4 regions of the Rhizobium sp. 0TCS1.26 genome follow, and region 1 is predicted to be linked to each of the others. Evidence: predicted binding sites of a transcription regulator. Region 1 holds the regulator's gene; each other region holds the start of a gene.

Region 1 (7,374 bases):
GCAAATACCGGGAGCAGTACGAATGACCGACGTGGTTTCCACCCCCGCCGGCGTCTTAGCCAAGCCTGCTCGCCGCGATATTGGCATCAAGCGCCGCTACGCCGCCGAACGCCGCTTCCGCGCCTATGGCATCGCCGCACTGTCTTTCGGCATCCTGTTCCTGATGCTGCTTCTGTGGTCGGTCGTCTCCAAGGGCTACACCGCCTTCCAGCAGACGATGATCACCGTGCCGGTCGAGTTCTCCGAGCAGATCATCGACAAGGACAACCAGCGCGCCACCGATCCGCAGAAGCTGATGACGGCGAACTATCCGATCGTCGCGCGCAACGCCGTGGCCAAGGCGCTTGGCGTCAGCGAGGGCGACACCGCCCAGCTTCGCGCCGTCAACCAGATGATCTCGAACAGCGTGCGTAACCAGCTGCGCGACATGGTCGTCGCCAATCCGCAGATCATCGGCACGACCCAGACCGTCTCGCTGCTCGCCGCCGGTGACATCGACTCGGCCTTCAAGGGCCAGATCAACCTGGAAGTGACCGAGCAGAACCGCAAGATCTCCGACCAGCAGGTCGGCTGGATGAACAAGCTCGCCGAAGCGGGTGCACTGGCAAAGCACTTCAACTCCGGCATCTTCTTCAACGGCGCGTCGAGCCGCCCGGAGGCGGCCGGCGTCGGCGTTGCGCTGATCGGCTCGTTCTACATGATGCTGATCGTCCTGGTGCTGGCGCTGCCGATCGGTGTTGCGGCCTCCATCTACCTGGAGGAGTTCGCGCCGAAGAACCGTCTGACGGACCTGATCGAAGTCAACATCAACAATCTGGCGGCCGTGCCGTCGATCGTCTACGGCCTGCTCGGTCTTGCCGTCTTCATCAACTTCATGGGCCTGCCGCGCTCGGCCTCGCTGGTCGGCGGCCTGGTGCTGACGCTGATGACGCTGCCGACGATCATCATCGCCACCCGCGCCGCATTGAAGGCCGTCCCGCCGTCGATCCGTGCTGCGGCGCTCGGCCTCGGCGCGTCGAAGATGCAGACGATCTTCCACCACGTGCTGCCGCTCGCCATGCCGGGCATCCTCACCGGCACGATCATTGGCCTGGCACACGCGCTCGGTGAAACCGCGCCGCTGCTGCTCATCGGCATGGTGGCCTTCGTTGCCAACTATCCGACCACGCCGATGGATCCGTCGACGGCGCTGCCGGTGCAGATCTACATGTGGGCCAACGAGGCGGAACGCGCTTTCGTGGAACGCACGTCCGGAGCAATCATCATCCTGCTCCTGTTCCTGATCGTAATGAATGTCGGCGCAATCCTGTTGCGTCGTCGCTTCGAACGGCGTTGGTAGAAGGAGACGGACAATGAACATGATGTCTGAAGCTGCAGTTGAGAAGGCGCTGGATCAGAAAATGAATGACGTTTCCTACAAGATGGTGGGCAAGGACGTATCGGTTTACTACGGCGAGAAGCGCGCGCTGTTCGATGTGAACCTGAACGTCCGCGAAAACACCGTGACCGCGCTGATCGGACCGTCGGGTTGCGGCAAGTCGACCTTTCTGCGATGCCTCAACCGCATGAACGACACCATTGAGCAGTGCCGCGTCACCGGCCGCATCGTGCTCGATGGCGAGGACGTCTACGACCCTTCGATCGACGTCGTCGAACTGCGTGCCCGCGTCGGCATGGTGTTCCAGAAGCCGAACCCGTTCCCCAAGTCGATCTACGAGAACGTCTCCTACGGTCCGCGCATCCATGGCCTCGCCAGGAACCGCGCCGACATGGACCAGATCGTCGAGGCAAGCCTGCAGCGCGCCGGCCTGTGGAATGAGGTGAAGGATCGCCTGCTGGAATCCGGCACCGGCCTGTCCGGCGGCCAGCAGCAGCGTCTGTGCATCGCCCGCGCCATCGCCGTTTCGCCGGAAGTCATCCTGATGGATGAGCCGTGCTCGGCGCTTGATCCGATCGCGACGGCCAAGGTCGAGGAGCTCATTCACGAGCTGCGCGCCAACTACACGATCGTCATCGTCACCCACTCGATGCAGCAGGCAGCCCGCGTTTCGCAGCGCACCGCCATGTTCCACCTCGGCCAGCTCGTCGAGGAAGACGATACCGACAAGATGTTCACCAATCCGGATGACCAGCGCACGCAGGACTACATCATGGGCCGTTTCGGCTGATCAGACAGCGCCGCCTGCCACTGGTTCCATTCGTCCGAGGAGAGACACATGCCATCCCATATCATGTCGGCTTATGATGAAGAGCTGAAGTACCTCAATCGCCGCATCTCCGAGATGGGCGGCCTAGCCGAGCAGATGTGCTCGGACGCCGTGCGGGCGCTCGTCAATTCCGACAGCGCTCTCGCGCAGAAGGTCATCTCCGACGACGTTATTCTCGATCATGCGGAGCGTGAGATCCAGGAGAAGGTGATCGTCACCATCGCCAAGCGCCAGCCGATGGCGGCGGACCTGCGCGAGATCATCGGCACGCTGCGCATCGCCGCCGATCTCGAACGGGTCGGCGATCTCGGCAAGAACACCGCCAAGCGGGTGATCGCAGTGCAGGGCACCGGCGTGCCGCGCAAGCTGGCCCGCGGCCTGGAGCATCTGTCCGACCTGGCGCTGGTGCAGCTGAAGGAAGTGCTGGACGTCTATTCGCACCGGTCTGCCCAGAAGGCCGAGGCGATACGCCAGCGCGATGAAGAGATCGACGCGATGTACACCTCGCTGTTCCGCGAGCTCCTCACCTACATGATGGAGGATCCGCGCAACATCACCACCTGCACGCATTTGTTGTTCTGCGCCAAGAACATCGAGCGCATCGGTGACCACGCGACAAACATTGCCGAGACCATCTACTACATGGCGACCGGCGCCCAGCCTGTCGGCGAGCGGGCCAAGGACGACAGCTCCAACATGCTCGGCGCTGTGGCCGAATAGCTGCGCGGACCTGTAGGAGTTCCTGATTATGCTGCCGAAGATTTCTGTCGTCGAGGACGAGGAGGCGCTTAGCGTTCTCCTTCGCTACAACCTGGAAGCTGAAGGTTACGAGGTGGAGACGATCCTGCGCGGCGACGAGGCGGAGATCCGTCTTCAGGAGCGCGTGCCGGATCTGCTTATCCTCGACTGGATGCTGCCGGGGGTGTCCGGCATCGAGCTCTGCCGACGGCTGCGTATGCGTCCGGAGACCGAGCGTCTGCCGATTCTCATGCTCACCGCCCGCGGCGAGGAAAGCGAACGTGTCCGCGGTTTGGCGACCGGTGCCGACGATTACGTCGTGAAGCCGTTCTCGACGCCGGAACTGATGGCCCGCGTCAAGGCGATGCTGCGCCGCGCGCGTCCTGAAGTCCTGTCCAGCGTGCTTCGCTGCGGCGATATCGAGCTCGACCGCGATACGCACCGCGTGCACCGCAAGGCCCGCGAAGTGCGTCTGGGGCCGACGGAGTTCAGGCTGCTGGAATTCCTGATGGCGTCGCCCGGCCGCGTTTTCTCGCGCTCTCAGCTTCTCGACGGCGTCTGGGGGCACGACATCTATGTCGATGAGCGCACCGTCGACGTGCATGTCGGTCGCCTGCGCAAGGCCCTGAACTTTTCCAACATGCAGGACGTAATTCGCACCGTGCGCGGCGCCGGCTATTCCATGGAAGCCTGACGTTTAGAGGCGATCCCCTGTCCTGACGAAGCCCGGCCGAGAGGTCGGGCTTTTTCGTGGGCCGCGGGCGAACGTCCGGTCCGGCCGGATGCAGGTCACAAAAAAACGGGCACAAGGCCCGTTTTCACCAGTGCATCGACTGTGCTCGTATCAGGCCCGTGCGGCCGCGGACTTGCGGCGCTCGGTGACCGGCTGGTAGGCAAGCCGTGCGTGGTACTTGCAGTAAGGCGAGTTATCGCAGGATTCAGCGCCGCAGAAGTGGAAGTCGTCCTTCAGCGGATCGCCGACCGGCCACTTGCAGGTGCGTTCGGTCAGCTCCGTGAGGACGAGGCGGCGCGCCATCGGAACCACGACATTGGTCGTCATCAGCTGGGTGGCGTTGATCGCCTCGATCTCGAAATCTTCCTTCACCGCGGTTGCACCCATCGGACGGCCGATGGTGCGTGCCGGTACAACGTTCGGGCGAGCGGTGTAGGCCGGAGCGCGTGGCGCCGGGGCAGTGCGCTTGGGCGTGCGGGCGGCAGCCGAAGTGCCGCCGGCCTTGATGCGGCCCGGCAGGTTGAGGCGATGCACCTTGCCGATCACCGCGTTGCGGCTGACGCCGCCAAGCTGTGCAGCGATCTGGCTGGCGCTGAGCCCTTCGGCCCATAACCGCTTCAATCTCTCGACGCGTTCGTCTGTCCAATTCATGCTGTCTCTCCGCCTTGAGCACACATCAGCAAGACAGAATCTCTCACCGTTACGACGAAACCAATTTCGTCGCGCATACTACATCTATACTTTTGGTGACTAGTTCCGCCGCATGCAGTCTAGTAATTGATCTTTAACCTAGAGGGCGGTGGACTCGCTGACAAGAGTCGTACGAATCGCTGCGAATCGATTTCCGGGTTTTCCCCAACTTGCTGCCAGACAGAGTCTTTTTTGCCACAGCGGCCGAAACCGGCGCCGTAACCGCCATGGCCCGGCAATGCGCCGGAATTGGAGCGATTTGTTGACAGCCGTCGGCGAAATGCGGATAGTGCAGCCGCCGCCCGCTGGGGCGGCATTTTTGATTTCGGCGGACGTTGCCGCCGCACAGATGATGATGCCCAAGGAGTGCTGTCGCCATGGCTGAAGCCGCGCTTTTCGACACGTTTGCACGGGCCCCTCTGCGCTTCGAGCGTGGTGAAGGGGTGTGGCTGGTGACGGAGACGGGCGAGCGCTATCTCGATTTCGGCGCAGGCGTCGCGGTCACCTCCTGCGGCCACGCCAATCCGCATCTTGTCGAGGCGCTGAAGGCGCAGGCCGACAAGGTCTGGCACCTTTCCAATCTCTACGAGATCCCCGAGCAGGAGCGGCTGGCACAGCGGCTGGTCGAGGCGACCTTCGCCGACAAGGTGTTCTTCACCAATTCCGGCGCGGAAGCCCTGGAATGCGCCATCAAGACCGCCCGTCGCTACCACTACTCCAAGGGCCATCCCGACAAGTTCCACATCATCACCTTCGAGGGCGCCTTCCACGGTCGGACGATCGCGACGATCGCTGCCGGCGGCCAGGAGAAGTATCTCGAAGGCTTCGGCCCGAAGGCGCCCGGTTTCGATCAGGTGCCGTTCGCCGATATCGAGGCCCTCAAGGCGGCAATCACCGAGAACACCGGCGCACTGCTGATCGAGCCGATCCAGGGCGAGGGCGGTATCCGCACGGCATCCAAGGAATTCCTGCAGCAACTGCGCAATCTCTGCGACGAGCACGGCATGCTGCTGATCTTCGACGAGGTTCAGACGGGCGTCGGCCGGACCGGCAAGTTCTTCGCCCATGAATGGTCCGGCGTTACGCCCGACATCATGGCCGTGGCAAAGGGTATCGGCGGCGGTTTTCCGTTTGGAGCGTGCCTTGCGACCGCTGAAGCTGCGTCCGGCATGAAGCCCGGCGTGCACGGAACCACCTATGGCGGCAATCCGCTGGCGATGGCGGTCGGCAATGCCGTGCTCGACATCGTGCTGGAAGACGCCTTCCTGCAGAATGTCCGCGACGTGGCGCTGGTGTTCCGCCAGGGACTCGCGGGCATTCAGGACCGCTTCCCCGAGGTCATCGAGGAAATCCGCGGTGAAGGCCTGATGCTCGGCATCAAGGCGCGCGTGCCGGCCGCCGAACTGACGGTTGCCATGCGCGAGGAGTATCTGCTGGGCGTGCCGGCTGGCGACAACGTCATCCGCATCCTGCCGCCGCTGGTGGTGACCGCCGAAGAGGCCCGCGAGGGCTTGGCTCGTATCGAACGCGCCGCCGAAAAGCTGCAGAGCGAAAAGTTGAAGAAGTCGGCCTGACGGCTGCCGTAGCGAGCGGGCCGCCGGATGGCGCCCCGGATGGAATGGACCATGGCATCACCCAAGCATTTTCTCGATCTCTCGGCCGTTTCCTCGGGCGAACTGCGCACCATTCTGGATGACGCGCTGACCCGCAAGAAGGCAACCAAGGCCGGTACAGCCGACAAGCCGCTTGCCGGCAAGATGCTGGCGATGATCTTCGAGAAGCCGTCCACCCGTACCCGTGTTTCCTTCGATGTCGGCATGCGCCAGCTGGGCGGCGAGACGCTGTTCCTGTCCGGCACCGAGATGCAGCTCGGTCGTGCCGAGACGATCGGCGACACCGCCAAGGTTCTATCGCGCTACGTCGATGCAATCATGATCCGCACTACCGATCATCGCCGGCTGATGGAAATGGCCGAGCACGCGACCGTGCCGGTGATCAACGGCCTGACCGACGAGACGCATCCCTGCCAGATCATGGCGGATCTCTTGACCTTCGAGGAACATCGCGGTCCGGTCTCCGGCAAGACATTCGCCTGGACCGGCGACGGCAACAATGTCCTGCATTCCTTCGTCGAAGGTGCCGCCCGCTTCGGCTACCAGATGAACATGGCCGTGCCGATGGGCTCCGAGCCGCTCGACAAGTACCTCAACTGGGCCCGCAACAATGGCGGCGAGGTCATGCTGTGCCATGATGCCGAACGTGCCGTCGAGGGTGTCGACATGGTGGTCACCGACACTTGGGTGTCGATGAACCAGGAGCACAAGGCGCGCGGCCACAACATATTCCAGCCCTTCCAGGTCAACGAGCAGCTGATGCGGCGCGCCCGGCCGGAGGCGCTCTTCATGCACTGCCTGCCTGCCCACCGCGGCGAGGAAGTCACCGACGGCGTCATTGACGGTCCGCAGTCGGTGGTCTTCGACGAGGCGGAAAACCGCATGCACGCGCAGAAGTCCATTCTCGCCTGGTGCTTCGGCGCGGTCTGAACGACTGCGTCCGCGCAGGCTCTGACCGAAAACCTTGATTTGCCGGTGGCGCGCCCCCATCTGGCGGTTTTCCAACCCGCGCCGGCGATCAGTGTCGCGGCGGCGCTTCAATGACATCGTCGGCCCATCTCGCCCGGCCAAGCGGTTCCGCTCGGCTGTCTTTTGTGCGAAACGGATGGCTTCGGCGTGAAGGAGCAGATCATGGCAGAAGCCACAGTTGAACTGACCGATATCAATCTGGCCGGCGACGACCATGTGGTGCCCTTCCAGGTGGAGGGCATGGACGTCCGCGGCCGCGCCGTGCAGCTCGGTCCGCTGCTCAACACCATTCTCGGTCGGCATGATTATCCGGCCCCGGTGGCGCGCCTGCTCGCCGAGGCGATCGTGCTGACGGCGCTGATCGGCACCTCGCTCAAGTTCGACGGCCGATTTACGGTGCAGACCAAAGGCGATGGTCCGGTCG
Region 2 (7,374 bases), on a different contig from region 1:
TCGTCGCCGATCGACGTGCTGATCTCGCAGGTTCCTCGCGCCGAACGCGCCTGTTCGACCAGCGCCTGCACGGCATCCCGGTCGGCGGGCGACAGAAGATCGACAAGCTCGATGCCGGCAAAGCCTTCTTCCTGCTGTCCAAGCAGTTCGGCCAGCGCCTTGTTGGCATAGATCAGCCTGCCGGCGCCATCGAAGGCTGCCGCACCAGTATCCATCGCCTCCATGAAGTCGCGGTAGGATTCCGTCCGCCCTTCGAGCGTGAACACCTCGTCCTCGTTCTGCGGATTGCGCATGACGAGTGCGTCGACCTCACCTTCGCGGATGGCGCGCAGCGTCTCCTCGGCCTCTTCCAGCCGGCGACGAAGCTCCGATTCGACCCATTCCCGATTGTTCTGATCGCGGCCGCTGATGGTCATGCGTCAGCCACCGACCTTCAGATGCACCAGAACCTTCTCGATGTCGGAAAGGTCGCCGATGATCTTGCGGATCGGCGTCGGCAGTTCGCGAACCAGCGTCGGGATGGCGACGATGTTGTGTTCGCGGGCCAGTTGCGGCTGCTGCCGCAGGTCGATAACTTCCACCACGTATTTGCCCGGAAGATGTTCCTCGCAAATGCGCTGCAGGTTCTCGATTGCAGCGGTCGACTTCGGTGTCTGGCCAGCTACGTACAGTACGAGTTTCCGTGGGGAGCCCTCAGTGGCTTCATCGCTCATCATTCATCCTCAACCGCTCAGACCACGGCTTTTCATCATTTCCTGGCGATCTGAACTGAACTGTTCAGCGTCCTGCTCTTCGAAGGCAAGCTTGCGCCGCATCTCCGCTTCATCTGCTTCCAGCTGCGCCTGGAGCGCGGCAATCTGCGCCTGCGTCTGCCGGCGACGGTTGTCCAGTTGCTCGCGGATCTGCACAATTTCGCCGTCGCGCCTGGCCTGCTCGCGACGATCCCGCGCTTCCTGGGCCCGACGTGCCGAACCGGTCAGCGCGCGTCCCTCGCCTACATAGGGCAGCAGCAGCTGAATTCCGTTTTCCGTCATCACGAATTCGCGCACCTGATTGGAATGGGCGGTGCCGCGCGCCTTCAACAGATAGAGCTCGCGGTTGAATTCGCCACTCGCCTCGCGGTTCAGCAACAGGATCCAGGCATCCATCAGCGACGACAGGCCAACTTCGGTCTCGGTTGCACCGTCGGCCGAGTGCATCAGATGCGTAAAGACGGCGGTGATGCCTTGCGATTTCAAGGCGTCGACCATGCGCAGCAGCATTGCCTGCACTTCCCCGAGCTCGCCGGAGCCCATGAAGGCGGAGATCGGATCCAGCACGACGATCGACGGCTTGACGCGCATGATCTCGCGCAACATCACCGCCAGGTGCATTTCCAAACTGTAGAAGGTCGGACGGGCGGCCACGTAGTGCAGCGCGCCTGAATCGAGGTGCTGCTGCAGATCGATGTTGATGGAGCGCATGTTGCGCACCGATTGCGCCGCTGATTCCTCAAACGAGAAGTAGACGGCGCGTTCGCCGGCGCAACATGCGGCATCGACGAAACAGGCACCAATCGTGCTCTTGCCGGATCCCGCCACACCGCTGATCAGGATGCTGCTGCCGCGATGGAAGCCGCGCCCTTCGAGCATTGCGTCGAGATCGTCGATCCCGCTCGCAATCCGTTCGTCGAAGACCTTGTGGTTGAGGCCGAGCGCGCTCACCGGCAGGACGCTGAAGCCGTCCTTGTCGATCAGGAACGGGTATTCGTTCGTACCGTGCGCCGTGCCGCGATACTTGACGATCCGCAACCGGCGCGTGGAAATCTGGTTGTGCACCCGGTGATCGAGCAGCACGACGCAATCCGACACGTATTCCTCGAGACCCTGGCGGGTCAGTGTGCCGTCGCCGCGTTCGCCGGTGATGACCGTGGTCAGCTCGCGTTCCTTCAACCAGTCGAACAGACGGCGAATTTCCGCGCGCAGAACGGCGGGGTTCTGAAAGGCGGAGAACAGGCTTTCGATCGTATCCAGGACGACGCGCTTGGCGCCGACCTGGGCGATCGCCAGTTCCAGGCGCAGGAACAGACCTTCCAGATCGTAATCGCCGATCTCGGCGACTTCCGCCGGGTCGACGGCGATGTGGTCGATCAACAGCTTGTTGTCGGCGATCAGATCGTCAACCGAAAAGCCCAGCGAGGCGACGTTGCTGGCGATATCGACCGGACGCTCCTCGAACGTCACGAAGACGCCCGGCTCGTCGTAGTCGCGGATGCCGTTGATGAGGAACGTCGTGGCAAACAGCGTCTTGCCGCAGCCCGCAGAGCCACAGATGAGGCTGGGGCGCCCGGTCGGCAGGCCGCCGAGCGTCAGTTCATCAAATCCGTCAATGCCGGTCGGCGACTTGTTGATACCGGTTTCCACAGAGTGCCCCATTCAAAATATCGACGTCGTAGTGCCGTCGGTGCGGCTGCACAAGCTTCGACCGTTTATCACGTCACGCACGTGGCGCAAGCCTTCGAGGTCACAGGTAGATCCATCGCCAGACTGGCGAAGAAAAAGCCCGTAAACCGCGAGTTTCTAGAGCGAGGCACCGTCTGATCCAGTCGCAACGAATACAATACGCGACTCGCAGTCAGGTTCCGGTCGCTGGCGTAAACCTGGCTGGGAGAGTCTCTTCGATCAACGCCGAAACGATTCGGATGCTTCAGGATTTCAAACTCTTCCGCGGCTTGAAGCCGAGAAGGAGAGACTTGAGTTCCGGCTCTCGCACGCGCCTGGCCGCCTCGGCGATCGGCACCCACTCCAGCAGTCGCTCCCCCTTCTCCTTGTAGGTCCCCTCCGTTCCCGTCACGTGGATCTGGAAGACGTCGACGATGTAGGGAACGACGTCCAACTGATCGAGCGGCTTGAGGTAGGTGTAGCGACCGACGGGACGCTTGCGCACCGTACCGCGAATGCCGGCCTCCTCCCACGCTTCAATCGACGCCACCTCGTGAGGCTTCCTGTCCTTCATCGGCGACCCCTTGGGGATCACCCAGCGCCCGCTGCGCCGCGAGGTGATCGTCAGCACCTCGAAACCGCCCTCCGCGTCGGCCGCGCGAAAGCAGAGAGCTGCGTATTGCTGGCGGAACGGAGCGGTGAACAACTTGTGCGGAACGTGCGCCAATTGCGTCAGCAATCGCTGTGTCTCGTCCGCCGGAGGCTTGGGTGTCTTGCTTGCCATGCTGGATATGCCGTGTGGGTTTGTCTTTTTTGATATTGTCTCGATTGCCCGCGAGCATTTATGACACATTTATGACAGTCAGGCGCAAGATGAAGGCCAGCCCCGCATGATGAATGTTTTTCGCAAGTTGATGCCGCGGGAGGACAAGTTCTTCGAAATGTTCTGCGAGCACTCACGCACCGTGGTTGCCGCGGCACAGGCTCTGGAGCAGGTTTTGAACGGCACGGATGTCGAGCGGAACTGCGAGCGCATCGTCGAACTGGAGCACAAGGCCGACGACATCACCCGCGACGTGCTGCTTGCGGTGCGCCGCAGTTTCATCACGCCCTTTGATCGCGGCGATATCAAGGACCTCATCCAGTCGATGGATGACGCGATCGACATGATGCACAAGACGGTGAAGACCATCCGCCTGTTCGAGCAGCAGAGCTTCGACCCGCTGATGCAGCAGATGGGATCGGAAATCGTCGCGGCGGCCAAGCTTGTCGCTGAAGCCATCCCGCTGCTCGACAAGGTCGGCACCAACGCGCAGCGCCTCGCCTCGATTGCCGAACAGGTGACCGTGGTCGAGGGCCGCTCCGACGACCTTCACGACCAGGGCCTTAAGGACCTGTTCCGCCGGCATGGTGGAAAGGGCGGCCAGGGCGATGCGATGGCCTACATGATCGGCAGCGAGATCTATGGCGAGCTCGAGAAAGTGGTCGACCGCTTCGAGGACGTCGCCAACGAGATCAGCGGCATCGTCATCGAGAACGTCTGATGGATGCGACCCTCGCCCTGCCGCTACTGCTTGCCCTGATCGGCATCGCGCTGTTCTTCGACTTTCTCAACGGCCTGCACGATGCGGCAAATTCGATTGCCACAATCGTCTCGACGCGGGTGCTGCGTCCGCAGTTCGCCGTCGCCTGGGCGGCCTTCTTCAACTTCATCGCCTTCCTGTTTTTCGGCCTGCATGTGGCCGAAACGCTTGGCACCGGCATCATCGATTCGGCGATCGTCTCGCCGCAGGTGATCTTTGCGGCGCTGATGGGGGCGATCATCTGGAACATCGTCACCTGGATCTACGGCATCCCCTCAAGCTCCTCACACGCTCTGGTCGGCGGGTTGCTGGGTGCAGGCCTTGCCAAGGCCGGCTTCAGCTCGGTCGTCTGGTCGGGCGTTGGCAAGACCGTCGCCGCCATCTTCCTGTCGCCGGCGATCGGCTTCTTCCTGGCGCTGGTGCTGGTGCTCATCGTCTCCTGGATGTTCGTTCGACAGACGCCGTTTGCCGTCGATCGCACGTTCCGCGTCATGCAGTTCATCTCGGCGTCGCTCTATTCGCTCGGTCATGGCGGCAATGATGCGCAGAAGACGATGGGCATCATCGCCGTGCTGCTGTTCAGCCAGGGGCATCTCGGATCGACCTTCTACGTGCCGTTCTGGGTGGTCATCTCCTGCCAGGCGGCAATGGCGCTCGGCACGCTGATGGGCGGCTGGCGGATCGTCCACACGATGGGCTCGAAGATCACCCGCCTCAACCCGATGCAGGGTTTCTGCGCCGAAACCGGCGGCGCCCTGACGCTGTTCGGCGCGACATGGCTCGGTATACCCGTGTCGACGACGCACACGATCACCGGGGCCATCGTCGGCGTCGGCGCCGCCCGGCGTGTTTCTGCCGTCCGCTGGGGGCTGGCTGGCAACATCGTCATCGCCTGGATCGTCACCATGCCGGCGGCCGGCATCATCTCGGCATTGTTCTTCCTGCTGGTGGGGCTGATCTCCTAGCGTCAGCCGCATCTCCAGAAGGAACCCCGCCCGGCTCGCCGGCATTGAACCGGCGGAAATCCGAGCGGTAATGCATGTCCACCAGTTACCCGAACACGCCGGACGGCCGATACTTCGTCGTTCGCGGCCGCCTCTGGCGGCGCAGCAATCCGGCCCTCGACGAGGAGACGCGGTCTCGGCTGGTTCGGGACCTGATGTCGGCAAGGCGGGCCGTGCGCGATGCCAAAGGCGACAGCATGGCGACGACTGAGGCCCGGCGGCGGGTCGATGCGGCCAAGGTCGCGCTTGGCGAACGCGGCTCCGTGTGGTGGGACGACGGCGCGCCGGACTTCAACCGCCACATGGCGAAGAACACGCCCTATGCAGACTGGTTCGACAGCCTCTGATCGGAAGGACCATGGCAGGTGTCAATGCAGCCGACATAGTCCGGCTGCAAATCTCCTAGCCTTGCATTACCGCATCCAGCGCCGCCTTCAGCTCTTCGACGCCGTGCGGCTTCGGCAGCAGGGCGGTTCGCGACGGATCGTCTAGATCCGGTCCGCGATCGGCGCCCGTCGCAAAGACGATGCCGATCTTCGGCCAGCGCTGCCGCACCTGGATGCAGAAGTCCTCGCCGGACATGCCCGGCAGGCCGAGATCGCTGACGACGATGTCGACAGCCTGCGTCTCCAAATGACCAAGAGCCTCCTCCGCCGATCCGGCCTCCAGCACGTCGCAGTCGAGGTCGGCGAGCATGTCGGCCGTTGCCATGCGGATGAGGCCGTTGTCCTCGACGAGCAGGACGCTCAGCCGCCGTTCTTCGGCAGCCCTCGGCTCGGAAAGCCGCGCGGCCTTGGCCGGCGGCGGTGCGGCCGCCTTCGCCTCGGCGATCCGCATCTGCTTCTCGTTGTTGAGAACGTGCCGGATCTTGCGAGCCAGCGCCTCGCGCGTATAGGGCTTCGACAGCAGCTGCACGCCCGGATCGAGCCTGCCGCCGTGAACAATGGAGTTCTCGGTATAGCCCGAGGTGAACAGCACGGCGATGTTCGGCAGCCGCTCCTTGGCTTTGCGCGCCAGGTCGGCACTCTTCAGCGGCCCGGGCATCACCACGTCGGTAAACAGCATGTCGATCGGAATGCCACTCTCGACGATCGTCAGCGCGGCGCTCGCCTCCGGTGCCTTGAGAACGCGGTAGCCGAGTTCCTGCAGCATCTCCACGACAGTGGACCGCACACCCTCGTCGTCCTCGGCAACCAGGATGGTCTCGTGGCCACCCTCGACAGGCGTGTCGCCCGGCGTGACATCCAGATCCTCCTGCTGCGTCGAACGCGGCAGGTACATCCTGACCGTCGTTCCTTGCGCAACCTCGCTGTAGATCTTCACGTGCCCGCCGGTCTGCTTGACGAACCCGTAGACCATCGACAGGCCGAGGCCGGTGCCCTTGCCCTCCGGCTTGGTGGTGAAGAACGGCTCGAAGACCTTCTCGATCAGGTCGGCCGGCATGCCCGACCCGGTATCCGTGACCGAGAGCACCACATACTGGCCCGCCACCACGTCTTCGTTGTTTTTCGCATAGGCGCTGTCGAGTACGGCATTGCCGGCTTCGATGGTGAGCTTGCCGAAGCCATCCATGGCGTCGCGGGCATTGATCGCCAGGTTGAGGATGGCGTTCTCGATCTGCATCGGGTCGACAAGCGTGTTCCAGAGGCCGGCCAAGACGACCGTTTCGACTTCCACGCCGTCGCCGATCGTCCGGCGCAACATTTCGTCCATGCCGCGGATGAGACGGCCGACATTGACGACCCGCGGATCGAGCGCCTGCCGTCGACCGAAGGCCAGAAGCTGCGATGCGAGCTTGGAACCCCGCGCCACGCCGGCGAGCGCATTGGTGATCCGCCGCTCGGCGCGCTCGTTGCCGGAGACATCCTTGGCAAGCAGCTGCAGATTGCCGGCGACCACCTGCAGGAGGTTGTTGAAGTCGTGGGCGACACCGCCGGTGAGATTGCCGATTGCCTCCATCTTCTGCGCCTGCTGAAGGGCGATCTCGGTCTGTCGCAAGGCTTCAGCCGCCTCGCGCTCCTCGGTCACATCCCGGCCGACGGCATGGATGTAAGCATCGTCGGGCACCGCCGTCCACGAGATCGTGCGATAGCTTCCGTCCTTTGCCTGGTAGCGGTTCTCGAACGAGAACGTTGTCACGCCTTCGCTGAGCTTGCCAACTTCGGCTAGCGTGCTGTCCAGGTCGTCCAGGTGGATGAGGTGCATGAAGGAGCGCCCGAGGAGCTCACCCTGGTCCCATCCGAACACCGTACTCCATGCGGGATTGACGGCGACTATCGTGGCGTTGAAGTCGGCGACCAGCATGATGTCCGTCGACAGGCGCCACATCCGGTCGCGGTCGGCGGTGCGCTCCGCCACGCGCTGCTC
Region 3 (7,374 bases), on a different contig from region 1:
CCAGACGATCGCTGGTCCGATGCGGGCGAGCAGGTTGAGATCCGGCCCGACCCCGAAAGGAATGACGGCGACCACCGTCAGGAAGAACAGCACGCCGATCAACGCACCGCCGCCGGCGCGCACCGAAAGCTTTAGATCGCGCAGCAGGAGGGCGATCATGAGGGTGCCTTTTCGGCTGCTTGCCCCTCACCCCAACCGTCTCCCCGCAGGCGGGGAGAGGGGAAAATCTGCCGTTGCCGCAAGGGTCCTTCTCCCCGTTCAAACGGTGAGAAGATGCCGGCAGGCCGATGAGGGGCAGATTTTGTCGACTGCCTTGAGGTGCCTTGCATCATACGCTCACCTCCATCTCGGCGTACTCGAAACCCTTCATCTCCAGACGATGCGTCGCCTGAAAATCCAGCGGCTGATGGGTGGCGGCGAGAACGATCCCGCCGTCGGCGAGGTGATCGCGGATCAGCCGCGAGAACAGCGCTTCGGCGGCGGTGTCGAGGGCTGCCGTCGGTTCGTCGAGCAGCCAGACAGGCCGGTGCGCCACCAGCAGCTTGGCAAACGCCATGCGCCGCTGCTGGCCGGCCGAAAGGTAGCCGAAGGGCAGATGCAGGATGCTCTCCAGCTCGACGGCGGCCGCCGCTCCCTCGACCGTCAGTCCCCGGCCGGTCTGGCTGCCGGAGAAGAATGCCTTCCAGAAGCCGAGGTTCTCGGCTGCCGTCAGCTCCGGCTTCATGGCGTTGCGGTGGCCGAGATAATGGCAGGCTTCGGCCGGCCGCAGCGCCTCGGCCGCAGTCGGATCATCGAAGGTCAGGCGCCCCGAGACGGCCGGCAGCAGCCCCGCCACAACGCGCAGCAGCGTCGACTTTCCAGAACCGTTGCGGCCAGTCAGCAGCAGCGCGTCGCCATCGATCAAGCTGAAGGAAATGTTGGAGAAAAGCAGATCCTCGCCACGCCGTGCCGAGAGATCTTCTGCGGTCAGCCGCATGAGGTCCGCCTTCGTTTGCCGCCGGTCGGAGGCTTGCCGAAAAAAATTCTGACGATCGTCCCAAACACTGTCTGGAACCTTTCTTAGAAATTATCTATAAGCTTCGCAACCACGCCAGCGGCCGGCGTGATTTTCACATTGCGCCGGACCTGAGGATTCTATCTTCTCGTGCGGACAGCGGAAATGGTCGTACCCGCATCCTGATGTGCATGAAGTGCATAGGCGTCCGCACGCGCGTGTTGGCTCTATATCAGCGGGGATATGTTCCGTGTCCAAATCACTCGACAGCTTCAATTGTCGGTCCATCCTGACCGTCGACGGCAAGGACTACGTCTATTACAGCCTGCCGAAGGCGGAAGCCAATGGCCTGCCGGGCGTGGCAAACCTGCCCTTCTCGATGAAGGTGCTGCTGGAAAACCTGCTGCGTTTCGAAGACGGCCAGTCGGTCACCAAGGATCACATCCTGGCGGTCGCCGCGTGGCTCAGCAACAAGGGCAAGGTCGAGAACGAGATCGCCTATCGCCCGGCCCGCGTGCTGATGCAGGACTTTACCGGCGTTCCCGCCGTCGTTGACCTGGCTGCCATGCGTGATGCCATGGTGGCACTCGGCGGCGATCCGGAAAAGATCAACCCGCTGGTCCCCGTCGACCTGGTCATCGACCACTCGGTCATCGTCGACGAATTCGGCACGCCGACCGCCTTTGCCCGCAACGTCGAGCTCGAATACGAGCGCAACGGCGAGCGCTACCGCTTCCTCAAGTGGGGCCAGCAGGCGTTCAAGAACTTCCGCGTCGTGCCGCCCGGCACCGGCATCTGTCACCAGGTCAATCTGGAATACCTCGGCCAGACGGTCTGGACCAAGGAAGAGGACGGCGAGACGGTTGCCTATCCGGATACCTGCGTCGGCACCGACAGCCATACGACGATGATCAACGGTCTTGGCGTTCTCGGTTGGGGCGTTGGCGGCATCGAGGCCGAAGCTGCCATGCTCGGCCAGCCGGTGTCCATGCTGCTGCCGGAAGTCATCGGCTTCAAACTCACCGGCAAGGTCAAGGAAGGCGTCACCGCCACCGACCTCGTGCTCACCGTCGTGCAGATGCTGCGCAAGAAGGGCGTCGTCTCGAAGTTCGTCGAATTCTTCGGCCCCGGCCTTGATTCGATGTCGCTTGCCGACCGCGCCACCATCGGCAACATGGGTCCGGAATACGGCGCCACCTGCGGCTTCTTCCCCGTCGATGGCGAAACCATCAACTACCTCACCATGTCGGGCCGCACCAAGGACCGCATCGCGCTGGTCGAAGCCTATTCGAAGGCGCAGGGCATGTGGCGCGACGGTGACGGCTCGAACCTCGTCTTCACCGACACGCTGGAGCTCGACCTCGGCGACGTCGTGCCGTCGATGGCCGGCCCCAAGCGTCCGGAAGGCCGCCTGGCGCTTGAAACCATTGCACCGAACTTCGCAACGGCTCTCGAGAACGACTACAAGAAGCCGGGCCAGCTGAATGCCCGCTACGCCGTCGAAGGCGAAGGCTACGACATCGGCCATGGCGACGTGGCGATTGCCGCCATCACGTCGTGCACCAACACGTCCAACCCGTCGGTGCTGATCGCCGCCGGCCTCCTGGCCCGCAACGCGGTTGCCAAGGGCCTGAAATCGGCTCCGTGGGTGAAGACCTCGCTGGCGCCTGGGTCCCAGGTGGTTGGCGAATATCTCGCCAAGTCGGGCCTGCAGACCTCGCTTGATGCGCTGGGCTTCAACCTGGTCGGCTTCGGCTGCACCACCTGCATCGGCAATTCCGGTCCGCTGCCGGCACCGATCTCGAAGACGATCAACGACAAGGGCCTGATCACGGCCGGTGTTCTGTCGGGCAACCGCAACTTTGAAGGCCGCATCTCGCCGGACGTCCAGGCGAACTACCTGGCATCCCCGCCGCTGGTCGTCGCCTATGCGCTGGCAGGCACGGTGCAGAAGGACCTGACCACCGAACCCCTCGGCCATGATCAGGACGGTAATCCGGTGTTCCTCAAGGACATCTGGCCGACCTCGCACGAGATCCAGGAATTCATCCTGAAATACGTCACCCGCGAGCTCTACGAGAGCAAGTATGCCGACGTGTTCAAGGGCGACGAGAACTGGCAGGCCGTGCAGATCCCGCCGGGCCAGACCTATGCCTGGGACGACAACTCGACCTACGTGCAGAACCCGCCCTACTTCGTCGGCATGGGCAAGACCGGTTCGGGCATTTCGAACATCGTCGGCGCCCGCGTGCTCGGCCTGTTCGGCGACAAGATCACCACCGACCACATCTCGCCGGCCGGTTCGATTAAGGCTGCATCGCCTGCCGGTGCCTACCTGATGGAGAACGGCGTCGGCGTTGCCGACTTTAACCAGTACGGCACGCGCCGCGGCAATCACGAAGTGATGATGCGCGGCACGTTCGCCAACATCCGCATCCGCAACTTCATGCTCGGCCCGAACGGCAAGGAAGGCGGCTACACCGTCCACTATCCGTCGAAGGAAGAGATGTCGATCTACGACGCGGCCATGAAGTACAAGGCCGAGGGCACGCCGCTGGTGATCTTCGCCGGCGTCGAATACGGCAACGGTTCGTCGCGTGACTGGGCTGCCAAGGGCACCAACCTGCTTGGCGTACGCGCCGTCATCGCCCAGTCCTTCGAGCGTATCCACCGCTCGAACCTGGTCGGCATGGGCGTCGTACCGTTCGTCTTCGACGAGGGCGTCAACTGGCAGAGCCTCGACCTCAAGGGCGACGAGACCGTGACGATCGAAGGCCTCGACGGCGAGATCAAGCCGCGCGAGTGGATGACTGCCAAGATCGCCTATGCCGACGGTTCGGTGAAGGAGATCAAGATCCTCTGCCGCATCGATACGCTCGACGAAGTGATCTACATGAACAATGGCGGCATCCTGCAGACGGTTCTGCGTGACCTGGCTGCCTGAGCCGCACCCGAAGTGACAGAAAAAAGCCGCCGGACAGGCTTGTCCGGCGGCTTTCCTTTGCGCACTGTCCGCCGGCACCCTGCGTCTCACCCGCTTGTGACTTCCGCTTGAAGCGGGCGGCAGGTAGGTTCGACGCATGGACCGTAATGCTCCCTCGCAACAAAGACATCCGATGCCTCTCCTGACCTCAATGTTGAAGCTTGCCGAACGCTGCGCCTGGATCGCGGCGGCGGCGATGGTCTGCAGCCCGGCGATCGCCGGCGAGATCCGGTCCCCGAAAGGCGTCGTCGAGCTCTTCACCTCGCAAGGCTGCGCCTCCTGTCCGCCGGCCGACCAGGCGCTGAAGAAGCTTGTCGAGCAGGGCGACGTCGTGGCGCTCTCCTACCACGTCGATTACTGGAACTATCTCGGCTGGGCCGACACGCTGAGCAGCAAGGAAAACACCGAGCGCCAATACGGCTACGCCCATTCGATGGGCCGCAGCGGTGTCTATACGCCGCAGGCGATCATCAACGGTCGCGAGCACGTCAAGGGCATGGACCTGTCGGCGATCAACAGCGCCGTCGACAGGATGAACGGCAAGGGGACGGGGATGACCATTCCCGTCGGCGTCGAGGTGACGGGCGACGAGATGTCGATCGATATCGGCCCCGGCGCCGGCCGGGCCGAGGTTGTCGTCGCCTATTTCACCAAGAAGGAACAGGTCGAGGTTCTGCGCGGCGAAAACAGCGGCAAGCAGATGGAATACTGGCACAACGTCTATGACGTGCAGACCGTCGGCATGTGGGACGGCAAGGCGCTGAAGATCACCCTGCCGGCGAAATCGATGGGCAGCACCAAGAAAGACGGCTGCGCGATCCTGCTGCAGACGTCCGGCGCCAACGGCGAACCGGCGGCAATCCTCGGCGCGGCCGTCGTCATGGTCGGACGCAAGGGCCATCCGAGCCCCTGACGCGCAGGGCAAATCCGAGATCGCAATGCTTGGGAGGATCTCCAGAGGAAGGTCCGGCCTTGAGCGATGGGGGGCTGGGGGGTAAGGTCATCACTCGAGGCCGGACCATATGGCGCCTGGCGCCAACTGGATGACCGTTACACTGGTCGCCGATTCCGGCAGCCTTTTGTTCGAAATCAGGCCAAAAGCGGAGAGTTTCGACGGTTTGCGTCTCTGCCTTCTGCTGCCATGGATCTTCCGCCCGCCACGCTTGTTACAGGGACTGCTGCGGCTTGCTTTTTGCGGCCGGTGAGGCAAACTGTCATGGAAATGTTGCAAGCCCGGGAGCTTGGATGACCGATCAGCCGGATTTAACCGGGCGCGGGCCGTCTGCGGAAGGTGTCGTCGTCGAACTCAACCAGTACCGCCAGAAGCACGATCCGCTGCCGGTGACTTTCCACCGGCGTGAACTCGACGCGATCCTGCGGATCTACGGGCGAATGGTCGGCGAGGGCGAGTGGAAGGACTATGCGATCGACCACCTGAAGGACAAGGCGGTGTTCTCGGTCTTCAAGCGGTCCGGCGAGATGCCGCTCTACCGGATCGAGAAGGATCCGAAGCTTGCAGCCAGGCAGGGCGCCTACAGCGTGATCAACACGCATGGAAAGATCCTCAAGCGCGGCCATGAACTGCCGCAGGTGCTCAAGGTCTTCGACAAGGTGCTGAAGCTGATCGACTGATCGGCTGGCCTTCGAATTCTTTGTCGAACCGTCGGATCAGCCGGCAAACAGCGATCCCGGATAGCTGCCGGCATCCGGCTCCGACGTCGTTCCGTCGCCGAGCGCCCGCTGCATGAACACCGTGTCCAGCCAGCGTCCGTGCTTGAAGCCGGTGCCCTTCATCGTGCCGACCATCTCGAAGCCGAGGCCCGCATGCAGGGCGCAGGAGGCGGGGCTCGCGCCACCGATGACGGCGGCCATCTGGCGGAAGCCGAGCACGGTGCACCGTTCGATCAATTCCCGTAGCAGCGCCTTGCCGAGCCCACGACCGCGCGCCTCCGGCGCCAGATAGATCGAATCCTCCACCAGCCAGCGATAGGCGGGGCGCGTGCGGAACGCCGAGGCATAGGCATAGCCGAGCAGGGTGCCGTCTGCATCGACGGCGGCGATGTAAGGGTAGCGCTTGTCGACGATGGCGGCGAAGCGGGCCTGCATCTCGGTCATGTCGGGTGGCGTGATCTCGTAGCTCGCGGTGCCGTTCAGCACGCTGTCGCGGTAGATCTCGGTGATGGCGGGAAGATCGGCAGGAGTGGCGTCGCGCAGCGTGAAGGGCATCGGGATCTGTCATTCGGAACGGGGCAGTTTGAAGAGTACGGCGGTCGAAATCGCGTCGCAAGCCCCTTCATCCTGACAGCAAAAAGGCGGCCCTGGAGCCGCCTTTCGCAAATCGTCATGGTGTCTGCCGGATCAGTTGTTGCGGTTGCCCATGAACTGCAGCAGGAACATGAACAGGTTGACGAAGTCGAGGTAGAGCGTCAGCGCACCCATGATCGCCTTGCGGCCGACCACGGCAACTTCGTCGCCCTCGAGATACATCTCCTTGATCTTCTGCGTATCGAAGGCGGTCAGACCGGCGAAGATCAGTACGCCCATGGCCGAGATCGCGAAGCCGAGAGCCGACGAGGCGAGGAAGATGTTGACGACCGAGGCGATGATCAGGCCGAACAGGCCCATGATCAGGAACGAGCCCATGGCCGACAGGTTACGCTTCGTCGTGTAGCCGTAGAGCGACAGCGCGCCGAACGAGGCTGCGGTGACGAAGAAGGTCTGCACGATGCTCTGGCCGGTGAAGACCAGGAAGATCGACGACAGCGACAGGCCCATCAGCGCCGCATAGATCCAGAAGGTGGTCTGGGCGGCGGCAACGCTCATCTTGTTGATGCGGAAGCTCAGGAAGAACACCATTCCGAGCGGAGCCAGCATCACGACCCACTTCAGCGGGCTGGCATAGAGAGCCGTGCCGAAAGCGGTCAGCTGGCCGTTGTCGACCGCAAGCTGCCATGTCCCGAATGCTGCAAGACCGGTGATTACCAGGCCCAGCGCCATCAGGTTGTAGACCTTCAGCATGTAGGCGCGCAGGCCGGCATCGATCTCGACGCCCGTCTGGGCACGCTGCTGTGCCGTACGGTTCTGGAAGTTGTATGGTTCAGCCATTTTGTCCTCTCAAAGCTCCGGAATGTCTACGGTGTCGGCGTCATCGAGGACACCTGGCGCCGCTGCGGAGCCTCAGCAAGCATGCATTGAATATGCGAGCATCGGTCATCCGGTTCAAGTGGCCGAGCCCCGAATCGGCCCTGATTGCCGTCCGATTCGCCAAGGTGACAAGAATTTAATCCAGGAACTGCCGCAGCAGCCCTGGCATCAGAGCTCTCTCAGCACGGGGCCTGCCTTCTGGCCGAGAATCCGCCAGGTGCCGGCAAGGCCGATGCCCACCGTCAGCACCAGT
Region 4 (7,374 bases), on a different contig from region 1:
GAGATCTTTGACCCATGCCTGGGTCTCAGGGCGCGATGCCGTGGCGATCACCGTCAGGTCGGTCAGCGCCCGCGCCAGCTGGATGGCGATGGAGCCTACCCCGCCTGCCCCGCCGATGATGAGAATGGCGTTCGCGGCGCCCGGAACCGGCTTGCGCACGTCCAGCCGGTCGAACAGCATTTCCCAAGCCGTTACCGCCGTCAGCGGCAGCCCGGCGGCCTCGGCATTCGACAGTGTCTTTGGCTTGTGGCCGACGATCCGCTCATCGACGATGTGGAACTCGCTGTTGACGCCCGGGCGGCCAAGCGCGCCAGCATAGAATACTTCGTCGCCGGGTTGAAACGCTGTGACGTCCGGTCCGACTTCGGCGACCGTGCCGACGGCATCCCATCCGAGGACTTTCCAGCCATTGTCTTCAGGCCGGGCGCTACGGCGAACCTTGGTGTCGACTGGGTTGACGGCGACAGCCGCTACCTGAACCAGGATGTCGCGGCCGGAAGCGCGCGGCCGCTCGAGTTCGATATCCTCAAGTGCATCATCCCGATCGATTGCACCGGGGATCCTGTATCCGATCGCCTTCATCGTCTTCTCCTTTGACGGCAGTTGTTGTCGCCTCAAAATGTGCTAGCCTCGGAAAACTGCAATACGCACAAGCAACGCTAATACTATCAAAAAGGATAGTGTGATGGCCAAAGTCCGGCACTCGCGCTTCGACTGTAGTCCGGGCTGTTCGGTGGAAGCAGCCGTCGGCCTGATTGACGGAAAATGGAAGTCGGTGATCCTCTACCATCTGCTCGACGGCACGCTGCGCTTCAACGAGATCCACAGGCAGATCGTCAATGTGACGCCGCGCATGCTGACCAATCAGCTGCGCGAACTGGAAAGCGACGGGCTGATCGAGCGCAAGGTTTATGCCCAGGTGCCGCCGAAGGTGGAGTACAGCCTGTCGCCGCTCGGCCGGAGCATGGAGCCCATCCTTCTATCGCTGAAGGCCTGGGGCGATGCCAATATCGGCCTCTACGGCAAGCCGACCGCCGCACCCGCCAATGACGAAAAAGCAGCCTCGGCCGGCGGCCGTCTGAACGACTGCGCCTGATCGGGAGACGGAAGGCCAATCGCGTCAGGATTGCTCGGATGGGTTGGCAAACACCAGTTCCATCCGGTCTGCGAGGAACCGGGTCACCACGCTCTGAACCGTGCGGTCCTCCGCATCGACATCGAGTGCACGGCTGACAAGGACGATGCTGTCGGCAGCGCACTGGAGAAATTCCGCATCCCGCGCGGTGATCCGCTCCGCCGTCAGCCGTGTCTCCTTCCGCCGGTAGTCCGCCAGCCCCTCCTGCAGGAATGCCTTGGTGATCGATCCGCTCTCGGCATAGGCGGCAATGATGCCCGGGAATCGATCGGCTGAAAACCACGACGTCGATCGCGACAGAGGCGCGCCTTCGACGACCGACAGCCGTTCGAGCCGGTGCAGCGGCGCGCCCATGCGGCAGCCGAATAGTCGGGCCTGGGTCGCATCAGCTGCGACGATGTCGGCCTGGATGAGGCGCCCTGACGGCTCGAGCGACTGGCGCATCATGTTTTCGGAGAAGCGCGTCCTCGCTCCGATCGGATAGACGATCCGCTGCGGGACGGCTCTGACAAAGGTGCCTCGCCCGCGCTCCGCCCGCAGCAAACCCTCGACCGAGAGCGCGGCAATGGCACGCCGCACCGTGTGTCGATTGACGCCGAAGCGCGACGCCAATTCCGTCTCCGGCGGCAGTTGATCGGCAAACTCTCCCATAGACACCGCACTCCGGAGTTCGTCCGCCACCCGGCGCCAGCGCGAGATCCCGTCATCCGTTCCGTTCATGCCGTTTCCCTCAGGGCGTCATTCAATCGTCATCATTCACCGGGTATAACCTAAACATATCCGATTGTCTAAACAAATAGACAACTTTGCTGTTGATGACAAAGGTTTGCCGCCGTGGGTTCAGAAACATTCAGTCGAAAACAGGCGCTCGACATTCTTGCCGCCGCGCCGGCCGAGATGCTGGCGGAGCGTTACGCGCTGCTCGCCTCCAATCTGCCTTCCGCCACGCCGGTGCGCGGGCCGGAGATCGGCACCGTCATGATCCGCGGCCGAGCCGGTGGCGGCGGCGCCGCGTTCAATCTGGGCGAAGCGAGTGTCACGCGTGCGACGGTCAAGATCGCCGGCGGCGAGGTAGGACATTCGATCATCCTCGGCCGCGACCAGCGCAAGGCGCAAATCGTCGCGCATCTGGACGCCGTCCGCCAGTTGAACGCCTGGGTCGGACGCATCGACGACGAGATCCTGCGCCCCGCCTTCGAACTCATCAATGCGGAAAAGCTGCGGCGCGCCGAGGAGACCGAGGCGACCCTCGTCGACTTCTTCACCGTCGCGCGGGGAGAAGACTGATGCAGAACGTTTCCTTCGACGGCGGATTCAGCGATCCGGTCTATACGTCCCAGGCGGTCTTTCGGGCCGTCATGGACGCGTTTTCCAGCCCCGGCACAGTGGCGTCGCTCTCCGGTCACGCTACAGGCCCGGCACCGCTCTGTGCCGCCGCCTCGGCGATCCTGCTGACGCTTGCCGACTACGACACCCCTGTCTGGTTCGAAGGCGAGGCAACGCAGGACGCAGCTGCCTGGCTAACCTTCCATACCGGCGCTCCCGCCGCGTCCGATCCGTCCAAAGCCGCACTGGTGGTGCTGTCTGAAGGCGGCCATCCGGCGCAGTGGGAGGATTTTTCCCGCGGCACGGTCAACTACCCGGATCGTTCCGCCACCGTGCTGCTGCCGGTGCGGTCGCTGATTGACGGAACACCGCTGGAATTGTCCGGCCCCGGCATCGAGACGACCCGCCAGATCGCGCCTGACGGGCTTGGCCCAGAGTTCGTCGCCTGGGCTCAAGGCAACCATGCCGCCTACCCGCTCGGGCTGGACCTGGTCCTCGTTTGCAACGGCGACACGCTCGCCTTGCCGCGCACGACGCGCATCAGGGAGATCTGAAACCGATGTATGTAGCGGTAAAGGGCGGCGAAGCCGCCATCGACAAGGCTCACAAACTTCTTGCCGATCGCCGGCGCGGCGATCGTGACGTTCCGGCGCTGACACTGGCGCAGGTGGCAGGACAGCTGTCGCTGGCCGTCGACCGGGTGATGGCCGAAGGCTCGCTCTACGATCCCGAGCTTGCTGCCATGTGCGTGCGCCAGTCGCGCGGCGATCTCATCGAGGCGATCTTCCTGCTTCGCGCCTATCGCACGACGCTGCCGAGATTCGGCTACTCGCGGCCCGTCGAAACGGGTTCCATGCAGATCGAGCGGCGGGTCTCGGCGACCTACAAGGATATTCCGGGCGGTCAGCTTCTTGGCCCCACCTTCGACTATACGCACCGCCTGATCGATCCCGCAATGGCAGGCGACGAGCCGGTCGATCCACCGGCACGGCGAGAGCTTGGCGAGGACAAGGCATTCCCACGGGTCACCGACATCCTGAACGGTGAAGGCCTGATCGAACCGGACGTGCGCTCGGACAAGGAGCCCGCCGACCTGACCCGCGATCCGACCAGCTTCCCAGTCGATCGCGACCAGCGCCTGCAGGCGCTTGCCCGTGGCGACGAAGGCTTTCTGCTGTCGCTCGCCTATTCGACGCAGCGTGGCTATGGCCGAACGCATCCGTTTGTCGGCGAGGCACGCATCGGCCTCGTCGAGGTCGAGATCGACGTGCCGGAACTCGGCTTTGCGGTCGCCGTCGGATCGATCCGCGTCACCGAATGCCAGATGATCTCGCAGTTCCGCAACCAGGGGGATGAGGGTCCGCGGTTCACGCGCGGCTATGGCCTGGTGTTCGGCCAGTCGGAACGCAAGGCGATGGCGATGAGCCTTGTCGACCGGGCGCTCCGCGCCGACGAGTTCGACGAGCAGCGGACGGCACCGGCGCAGGACGAGGAATTCGTCCTCGCCCATTGCGATAACGTCGAGGCGACCGGCTTCGTCGAGCATCTCAAACTTCCCCACTACGTGGATTTCCAGGCCGAGCTTGGCCTCCTGCGCATGCTGCGACAGGAGCACGGCGACGCGCAACGACTGCAGGCCGGGGAGACGGCGGAATGAACCTGCCCAGCTACAACTTTGCTTATCTGGACGAACAGACCAAGCGGATGATCCGCCGGGCGATCCTGAAAGCGATCGCCATCCCCGGCTACCAGGTGCCTTTCGCCTCGCGCGAAATGCCGATGCCTTACGGCTGGGGAACCGGTGGCGTGCAGGTGACGGCAGCGATCCTCGGTCCGACCGATGTGTTGAAGGTCATTGACCAGGGCGCCGACGACACCACCAACGCGGTTTCCATCCGCGCCTTCTTCGCCAAGACGGCCGGCGTCGCGACGACGACGAAGACCACCGAGGCGACCGTCATCCAGACGCGCCACCGGATCCCCGAAACGCCGCTGACCGCCGGGCAGACCCTCGTCTACCAGGTGCCGATCCCCGAGCCGCTGCGCTTCCTGGAACCGCGCGAAACCGAAACCCGCATCATGCACGGGCTGGAGGAATACGGTCTGATCCAGGTGAAGCTCTACGAGGACATCGCCCAGCACGGGCACATCGCGACGACCTATGCCTATCCGGTGAAGGTCGAGGATCGCTACGTCATGGATCCGTCGCCGATCCCGAAATTCGACAACCCGAAGATGGACAACTCGCCGGCGCTACAGCTTTTCGGGGCCGGACGCGAGAAGCGGATCTATGCGCTGCCGCCGTTCACCAAGGTCGTCAGCCTTGATTTCGAGGATCATCCATTCGCCGTGCAGCGCTTCACCGCGCCTTGCGCGCTCTGCAACGCGACCGGCGTCTATCTCGACGAGGTGGTGACCGACGACTGCGGCAGCCGGATGTTCGTCTGCTCTGACACCGATCATTGCGAGACGCGCCAGGCCGAGGGTCACCATGGCTCCGGGCTGCCGCATGCCGCAGGAGAACAGCCATGACCGGTCCCATCCTCTCCGTCCGCGATCTGGAACGGCGCTATGGCAATTTCATCGGCTGCACGGACGTCTCGTTCGATGTCTGGCCCGGTGAAGTCGTCGCCATCGTCGGTGAATCCGGCTCCGGCAAGACAACTCTCCTCAACTGCATATCGGCCCGGCTCGAACGGTCGTCCGGCAGCGTCCGTTACCGCATGCGCGACGGCGGCTTTCCGGATCTCGCCGATCTATCCGAGGCGGAGCGCCGCTTCCTGATGCGCACCGACTGGGGCTTCGTGCATCAGAACCCGGCTGACGGCTTGCGGATGCGCGTCTCCGCCGGCGCCAATGTCGGCGAGCGGCTGATGGCGGTCGGCGAGCGGCACTACGGCGACATCCGCCGCACCGCCGGCGACTGGCTGTCGCGCGTCGAGATCGGCACCGAGCGGATCGACGACCAGCCAGTGACATTCTCCGGCGGCATGCGTCAGCGCCTGCAGATCGCCCGCAACCTCGTCACCCATCCGCGGCTGATCTTCATGGACGAGCCGACGGGTGGTCTCGACGTTTCGGTCCAGGCGCGCGTGCTTGACCTCCTCCGCAATCTCGTCACCGACCTCGGCCTGTCGGTCGTCATCGTTACCCATGACCTGGCCGTCGCACGGCTGCTGTCGCAGCGGATGATCGTCATGAAGAGCGGCCGGATCATCGAACAGGGGCTGACGGACCGTGTGCTGGACGATCCGCAGCATGCCTATACGCAATTGCTCGTCGCCTCGATCCCGGAGAACTGAGATGACCCTGCATCAAACTCAACCGGTGATCGCCGACACTCTGCTTTTGTCGGTTCGCGACGTTGCCAAGTCTTTCACCATGCATCTGCGCGACGGCTTGGTGCTGCCGGTCGTCCGCAATGTCAGCTTCGAGATCCACAGCGGCGAATGCGTCGTCCTCGGCGGACCATCCGGCGTCGGCAAGTCGTCGATCCTGCGCATGGTCTACGGCAACTATGCCATCGACGAGGGCCAGATCATGGTGCGCAACGGAGCCTCCGGTGAGATGCAGGATCTCGGCAGCGGTGACGCGCGGCTGGTGCTGGAACTTCGAAAGAACAGCATCGGCTATGTGAGCCAGTTCCTGCGCGCCGTGCCACGCGTGTCGGCCCTGGAGGTCGTCGCCGAGCCGCTGATCAGCCGCGGCACGCCGCGCGACGAAGCCGTCGACCGGGCCGCCACGATGCTGGCACGGCTCAATCTCCCACGGGCCCTGTTCGGCCTGCCGCCGGCAACCTTTTCCGGTGGTGAGAAACAGCGCGTCAACATCGCCCGCGGCTTCATCACCGATCACCCGATCCTGCTGCTTGACGAGCCGACCGCCTCGCTCGACGCCGAGAACCGCGACGTGGTGGTCGCGATGATCGCCGAAAAGCGCGCCAGGCGGACGGCGATCCTCGGCATCTTCCACGACCAGCCGGTGCGCGATGCGGTCGCAACGCGGATCCTCGATGTCGCCGCCTTTTCTGCCCGGAGGACCGCCGCATGACCAAGCTCTCCATCGAACCGCTGATCGATCCGACGGCGCGGGTCAGCGACTGCACGCTCGGGCGCTACACCGAAATGGCCGAGGGCTGCCGCATCTCGGAGACCGACCTCGGCGACTATTCCTACATCGAGCGGGGCGGACAGGTCTGGTGCGCGACGATCGGCAAGTTCGCTAATATCGCTGCCGGCGTGCGGATCAATGCCACCAACCATCCTATGGACCGCGCCAGCCTTCACCACTTCACCTATCGGGCCGGCGACTATTGGCCGGGCGAGCAGGATGAGAGCGAATTCTTCGCCGCCCGCCGTGCCAAGCGGGTGTCGATTGGTCACGACGTCTGGATCGGCCACGGGGCGACGCTTCTTCCGGGTGTGACGGTCGGGAACGGCGCCGTGATCGGTGCCGGCGCAGTCGTCAACCGCGATGTCGCCGCCTACACCATCGTCGGCGGCGTTCCGGCACGGCTGATCCGCAACCGCTTCGAAGGGACGATCGGTGCGCGGATGGACAGCCTTGCCTGGTGGAACTGGTCGCACGAACAGATCCACGATGCCCTGCAGGACTTCCGCAATCTCTCGGCCGAGGCATTTCTCGACCGTTACCGGCAGTGACGCAAAAACTTCACAGAACTGTCACGGCACGATCATCGAAGCCTACGCAAGCTACCGCAGACAGCGCACAGCAGGAACTCCACAATGACTGCGATCACGGTATCCAACCTCTCCAAGACCTACGGTTCGACCCAGGCGTTGAACGGTGTCAGCCTGACGCTGGAACGCGGTGAGATGGTGGCCCTGATCGGCGCATCAGGCTCCGGCAAGAGCACCCTCATTCGCCATCTCGCCGGGCTTGAAACGGGCGAC

Evidence for each region. The regulator PhoB, encoded in region 1, activates phosphate uptake and scavenging genes when phosphate is short. The targets are predictions, from matches to a motif close to TGTCATNNANCTGTCAT.
Region 2: AAIH46_RS17265 (DUF47 domain-containing protein) is a predicted target of PhoB. The motif match lies at 3,265-3,281, and genes of this name have one in related genera.
Region 3: AAIH46_RS18905 (DUF2794 domain-containing protein) is a predicted target of PhoB. The motif match lies at 5,190-5,206, and genes of this name have one in related genera.
Region 4: phnF (phosphonate metabolism transcriptional regulator PhnF) is a predicted target of PhoB. The motif match lies at 1,872-1,888, and genes of this name have one in related genera.

What each region holds. Positions count from the first base shown of each region.
Region 1 covers NZ_JBCIYV010000002.1:940,762-948,135, reverse strand. The annotation lists gene pstC (phosphate ABC transporter permease subunit PstC) at 1-26, shown strand, start outside; gene pstA (phosphate ABC transporter permease PstA) at 23-1,339, shown strand; gene pstB (phosphate ABC transporter ATP-binding protein PstB) at 1,353-2,168, shown strand; gene phoU (phosphate signaling complex protein PhoU) at 2,217-2,927, shown strand; gene phoB (phosphate regulon transcriptional regulator PhoB) at 2,956-3,639, shown strand; gene AAIH46_RS11765 (GcrA family cell cycle regulator) at 3,790-4,329, opposite strand; gene AAIH46_RS11760 (aspartate aminotransferase family protein) at 4,746-5,942, shown strand; gene argF (ornithine carbamoyltransferase) at 5,994-6,911, shown strand; gene AAIH46_RS11750 (Hsp33 family molecular chaperone) at 7,113-7,374, shown strand, end outside.
Region 2 covers NZ_JBCIYV010000003.1:692,416-699,789, reverse strand. The annotation lists gene AAIH46_RS17285 (sensor histidine kinase) at 1-416, opposite strand, end outside; gene AAIH46_RS17280 (circadian clock KaiB family protein) at 420-713, opposite strand; gene kaiC (circadian clock protein KaiC) at 723-2,414, opposite strand; gene AAIH46_RS17270 (NUDIX hydrolase) at 2,686-3,204, opposite strand; gene AAIH46_RS17265 (DUF47 domain-containing protein) at 3,311-3,964, shown strand; gene AAIH46_RS17260 (inorganic phosphate transporter) at 3,964-4,968, shown strand; gene AAIH46_RS17255 (hypothetical protein) at 5,043-5,354, shown strand; gene AAIH46_RS17250 (PAS domain S-box protein) at 5,410-7,374, opposite strand, start outside.
Region 3 covers NZ_JBCIYV010000004.1:236,446-243,819, reverse strand. The annotation lists gene ccmB (heme exporter protein CcmB) at 1-159, opposite strand, end outside; gene ccmA (heme ABC exporter ATP-binding protein CcmA) at 329-976, opposite strand; gene acnA (aconitate hydratase AcnA) at 1,245-3,938, shown strand; gene AAIH46_RS18910 (DUF1223 domain-containing protein) at 4,174-4,890, shown strand; gene AAIH46_RS18905 (DUF2794 domain-containing protein) at 5,223-5,609, shown strand; gene AAIH46_RS18900 (N-acetyltransferase family protein) at 5,646-6,203, opposite strand; gene AAIH46_RS18895 (Bax inhibitor-1/YccA family protein) at 6,336-7,082, opposite strand; gene AAIH46_RS18890 (ABC transporter permease) at 7,290-7,374, opposite strand, start outside.
Region 4 covers NZ_JBCIYV010000003.1:666,849-674,222, reverse strand. The annotation lists gene AAIH46_RS17165 (zinc-binding alcohol dehydrogenase family protein) at 1-582, opposite strand, end outside; gene AAIH46_RS17160 (winged helix-turn-helix transcriptional regulator) at 686-1,096, shown strand; gene phnF (phosphonate metabolism transcriptional regulator PhnF) at 1,121-1,855, opposite strand; gene phnG (phosphonate C-P lyase system protein PhnG) at 1,970-2,422, shown strand; gene phnH (phosphonate C-P lyase system protein PhnH) at 2,422-3,015, shown strand; gene AAIH46_RS17140 (carbon-phosphorus lyase complex subunit PhnI) at 3,021-4,118, shown strand; gene AAIH46_RS17135 (alpha-D-ribose 1-methylphosphonate 5-phosphate C-P-lyase PhnJ) at 4,115-4,993, shown strand; gene phnK (phosphonate C-P lyase system protein PhnK) at 4,990-5,763, shown strand; gene phnL (phosphonate C-P lyase system protein PhnL) at 5,765-6,511, shown strand; gene AAIH46_RS17120 (DapH/DapD/GlmU-related protein) at 6,508-7,122, shown strand; gene phnC (phosphonate ABC transporter ATP-binding protein) at 7,207-7,374, shown strand, end outside.